Regions from separate parts of the Nocardia sp. NPDC049526 genome, predicted to be linked through region 1. Evidence: riboswitches for the same ligand, from Rfam matches in the RefSeq annotation. Region 1 holds a riboswitch; the other holds the start of a gene.
The links. Region 1 has a riboswitch for cobalamin ahead of ACIBW7_RS04910 (CbtB-domain containing protein). Riboswitches for the same ligand answer to the same signal wherever they lie in the genome.

Region 2: another riboswitch for cobalamin. It lies ahead of metE (5-methyltetrahydropteroyltriglutamate--homocysteine S-methyltransferase); the one in region 1 lies ahead of ACIBW7_RS04910 (CbtB-domain containing protein).

The regions. Positions count from the first base shown of each region.
Region 1 covers NZ_JBITMA010000001.1:1,106,731-1,108,925, reverse strand. Annotated here, with positions in the region: gene mhuD (mycobilin-forming heme oxygenase MhuD) at 345-659, shown strand; cobalamin riboswitch at 725-877, shown strand; gene ACIBW7_RS04910 (CbtB-domain containing protein) at 908-1,102, shown strand; gene ACIBW7_RS04905 (CbtA family protein) at 1,093-1,923, shown strand; gene ACIBW7_RS04900 (hypothetical protein) at 1,960-2,195, shown strand, end outside.
Region 2 covers NZ_JBITMA010000004.1:242,649-244,843, forward strand. Annotated here, with positions in the region: gene ACIBW7_RS14730 (pyruvate carboxylase) at 1-356, opposite strand, end outside; cobalamin riboswitch at 661-867, shown strand; gene metE (5-methyltetrahydropteroyltriglutamate--homocysteine S-methyltransferase) at 1,007-2,195, shown strand, end outside.

The sequences.
Region 1 (2,195 bases):
TCCGAGTCGTCGAGACTCGCGCCTGCGGCGCATGCGCTTCGACGACTCGGACGCGAGACGGGCCGCGAACTCCTCGCTCGTAAGACTCGCTTCGTTGGGGTCACCGATGGCGGATCGTTCGGCCACCGGTGCACGCTCGCCGGATGGTCGAGTCCCGCGCCTGCGGCGCATGCGCTTCGACGAGTCGGCTGTGTTCGATGGCCGCGCCTTCGGCGCGGACGCGAGACGGGTCGCTCGTAAGACTCGCTCCGTAGTTGGAGAGTCTCCGCGGTCAACTCGCCTGCGATGGACTACATCGCATGCGCTGCGGGGTGCCCGGTTGGCGCGGACGTATCGTCGGAGCCATGGCTGTTGTGAAGATCAATGCGATCGAGGTTCCGGAGGGCGCGGGCCCCGAGTTGGAGAAGCGATTCGCCCATCGCGCGCATGCGGTCGAGGGCTCGCCGGGCTTCCTCGGCTTCCAGTTACTGCGGCCGGTGGCCGGAGAGAACCGGTACTTCGTTGTCACCCAGTGGGATTCGGAAGAGTCGTTCGCGGCGTGGCGGGACGGACCCGCGCGCGAGGCGCACGCCGGCGAGCGGCAGAAGCCGGTTTCGACGGGTGCCTCGCTGCTGGAATTCGAGGTTGTACTGGACGTCGCGGCCAAGTCCGCTTCCTGAAACCGCTGGACAGACCCGGCGCGCGACTCGCCCATCCCGGCCTGGGCAAGTCGCCCGCCATGTTGACGCCGAGTACAACCGGATGTCACAGTTCGAAGGACAAACGCGAGGGTGACGCGGTAATTCGGTGAAATTCCGGAGCGGTCGCGCCACTGTGTTCTTGCACCGAGTCCTTGGTGCCGGAAAGCCAGACACCGGCGCCTTCGCACCGAACAACTCACGGGACGCGCATCCCTAGGAGGACTCGAATGGCTATCGCGCATTCACCGAGTCGGGCAACTGATTCACTCGGCACACTGCTCATCGCAGTGGGCGTCGTTCTTCTCGCATTGCTCACGCTGTACCTGGTCGGCTTCGACCAGGGCGTCATCTCGCGCAGCGGGATGTACCTGCATGAGCTCATGCACGACGGACGTCACCTGCTCGGTGTGCCGTGCCACTGAGTACACCCACCCCGCCGACTCCGTCGGCGGCCGTACCCCTGGTCGGATCGCTCAAGACCCTGCTGCTCCGTGGCCTGCTGGCCGGCCTCATCGCCGGTCTGCTGGCCGCGACAGTGGGCTACTTCGTCGGCGAATCCAAGATCGACGCCGCCATCTCCATCGAAGAGGCCAATACCGCCAAGGAGCAGGCCGCCGAGCACGCCCAGGAACCAGCCGGGCATACGCACGGTGACGAGGAAGAACCGCTGGTCAGCCGGTCCGGGCAGAAGTTCGGGCAGTTCCTTGCGCTCGGACTCGCCGGGCTCGCGCTCGGGGCGATCTTCGCTTCGGTCGCGCACTTCGCACGCCGGTACACCACCTTGTCGGGGCCGAAGCTCGCGCTCGGATCGGCATTGGCCGGTTGGACCGCGATAGTGGCGGTGCCGTTCTTCAAGTACCCGGCCAATCCGCCCGCCGTGGGTGAACCGGACACCATCAACCAGCGCACCCTGCTGTGGTTGGCGGCGGTGCTACTCGGACTCGCTGCCGTCGGTATCGGGCTGTACGTCTACAAACTGCTTGCCGCGCAACTCGGTACGGTCCGGCTGATCGCCGGGGTCGCGGCATTCGTCCTCATCGTGGTACTCGGGTACATCCTGTTGCCCGGCGTGAACGAGGTGAAGGACGACTTCCCGGCCGTACTGCTGTGGCAGTTCCGTGCGACATCGCTCGGCGAGACGGCCACCCTGTGGGCCTGCCTCGGCCTCGGTTTCGCGGCGCTCACCGAATTCGCCACGCGCGATAGCACTCCGGTACGAGAAACAGCCGCTACCGCAGGCTGATCCGGAATTCGAACCGCGAAAGGCAGTGTCGGTCGTATGACCGCCACTGCCTTTTCCGTACGGCCGAGAACCGACCCACCACGCCCGGTTTTCGTGGCATTCACCGCACTCGTCATCGCGCTACTATGCGGCGTCGGCGAGGCCATCACCTACACCGCCGTGCAATTGGACCGCCCGAACGCCGATATCGGCTCACTCGCAACAGGTTCGGCCGTTCGCGGCGGCATTTATCTGGTGGTTCTCGGCGTCGCCGTCCAGATGGCGCGCGGCGC
Region 2 (2,195 bases), on a different contig from region 1:
CGAGCCTTGTTACCAGCCAGTTCGAGCACTTCGGCCGACGGACCGATGAAGGTGATGCCCTCGCGCGCGCAGGCCGCCGCGAGGTCCGGGTTCTCGGACAGGAAGCCGTAACCGGGGTAAATGGCGTCGGCACCCGCGGACTTGGCCGCCTCGATGATCGCCGCTATCGACAGGTACGCCCGGACCGGGTGCCCTTCTTCGCCGATCTGGTAGGACTCCGCGGCCTTCAACCGGTGGACCGAGTTGCGGTCCTCGTACGGGAAGACGGCGACTGTCCCGATGCCGAGTTCGTAGGCCGCGCGGAAGGCGCGGATGGCGATCTCGCCACGGTTGGCAACCAAGACTTTCGAGAACATTGAACTAAGGTACCCGCCCCGGAATCGTGGCCTGACAGGGAAGTCCCCTTCGCGGAATCTTCACAACGAGTCCTAGCAGAGTTGCGAAGTTGTGTTCACCTCACCGACACATCTCACCGTCCGTCGCGGTCACAAGTGCGGTCGGGTGCCACCGGCGACTCGAACGCACCTGGCGACAACTTCGCAAACCCGCTGCGCATCGAGCGCTGTGAAATCCGATTGCGCGGCCGCCTATGCTGGTTGACGCAGCTGGTTCGCCGTGCGTAGACGAGATGGAGCCCCGACGTCGCGTTACGGAGTCGAGTTCGCGGATCGGGAAACCGGTGCGCGGATGAGAGGGAACCCGGTGAGAATCCGGGACTGTCCCGCAGCGGTATGCAGGAACGACCGCCGTCATCGAGCACTGGGCAACCACCCGGGAAGCGACGGCCAGTAGGTGAGCCCCGTACGGGGTCGGCCAGAAGGCCCGTGCCCGCAAGTCCGAAGACCTGCCAGCCGTGTCGGATACGCCGTATCCGGCGGCCACCGCCTCGTGGATTGGGCGCGCGGACCTCCGTGTGATTGTCGGGCTCCATCGGTGTGCCGGCACGTCATTCGGTCTCCGCTAGCTCGTAGGGCGATGGTCTTCGATCTCAGCACTGGAGAAATTCGTGACTGTTACGCATAACCCGTTCACCGCGACGGTTCTCGGTCTCCCGCGGGTGGGGCCGCACCGTGAGCTCAAGCGCGCCACCGAGTCCTACTGGGCCGGACGCATCGACGCGCAGCAACTGCACGCGACAGCACGCGATCTGCGACGCGACCAGCTGACCGAATTACAAAGCGCCGGAATGGATTCCATCCCGGTCGGCACCTTCTCCTACTACGACCAGATGCTCGATACCGCCGTATTGCTCGGCGCGCTGCCGGCCCGGGTCGCCGGTATCGCCGATCCACTGGATCGCTATTTCGCCGCCGCACGCGGCACCGATACCGTCGAACCGCTGGAGATGACCAAATGGTTCGATACCAATTATCACTATCTGGTGCCGGAAATCGGTCCGGAGACGGTGTTCTCGCTGGATCCATCGAAGGTGTTGGATGAGCTGCGGGAAGCGCTCGCGCTGGGGGTGCCCGCGCGACCGGTGGTGGTCGGCCCCATCACCTTCCTGAAGCTGGCGAAGGCGACCGGCGGTGCGGCACTGGATCGGCTCGACGAGTTGGTGCCGCTCTATCGGGAGCTGTTGCGGCTGCTGGCCGTGGCGGGCGCGGAATGGGTACAACTCGACGAGCCGGTCCTGGCCACCGATCTGACCGCTGACGAGGTCGAAGGCGTGCGGCGGACCTACGCCGAACTGTCGGCCGCGACGGATCGCCCCGCGCTGCTGGTGGCAACGTACTTCGGCAAGCCAGGTGCGGCGTTGAGTGCCTTGGTCGAGGCCGAAATCGAAGGTATCGCACTGGATTTCACGGTTGACGCCGATCTCTCCGGTGTGCCGGCGCTGGCGAACAAGCTGCTGGTGGCCGGAGTGGTCGACGGTCGAAATGTCTGGCGGGCCGATCTGGAAAAGACTTTGGCGACGCTCGGCACGGTGCTGGGGTGCGCGAAATCCGTTGCGGTGTCGAGTTCCTGCTCATTGCTGCACGTGCCCTATACCTTGGCGAGCGAAACCAGCCTCGACGAGCGGCTGCGTTCGTGGTTGGCCTTCGGTGCGGAGAAGGTCGCCGAGGTGCGATTGCTCGCGACCGCACTGAGCGCGGGGCCCGAGGCGATCGCCGATGAATTGGCTACGGTCCGTACCGCTCTCGCCACCAGGCGTAGCGATCCTCGGTTGGATAATTCGCAGGTTCGGGCGCGGC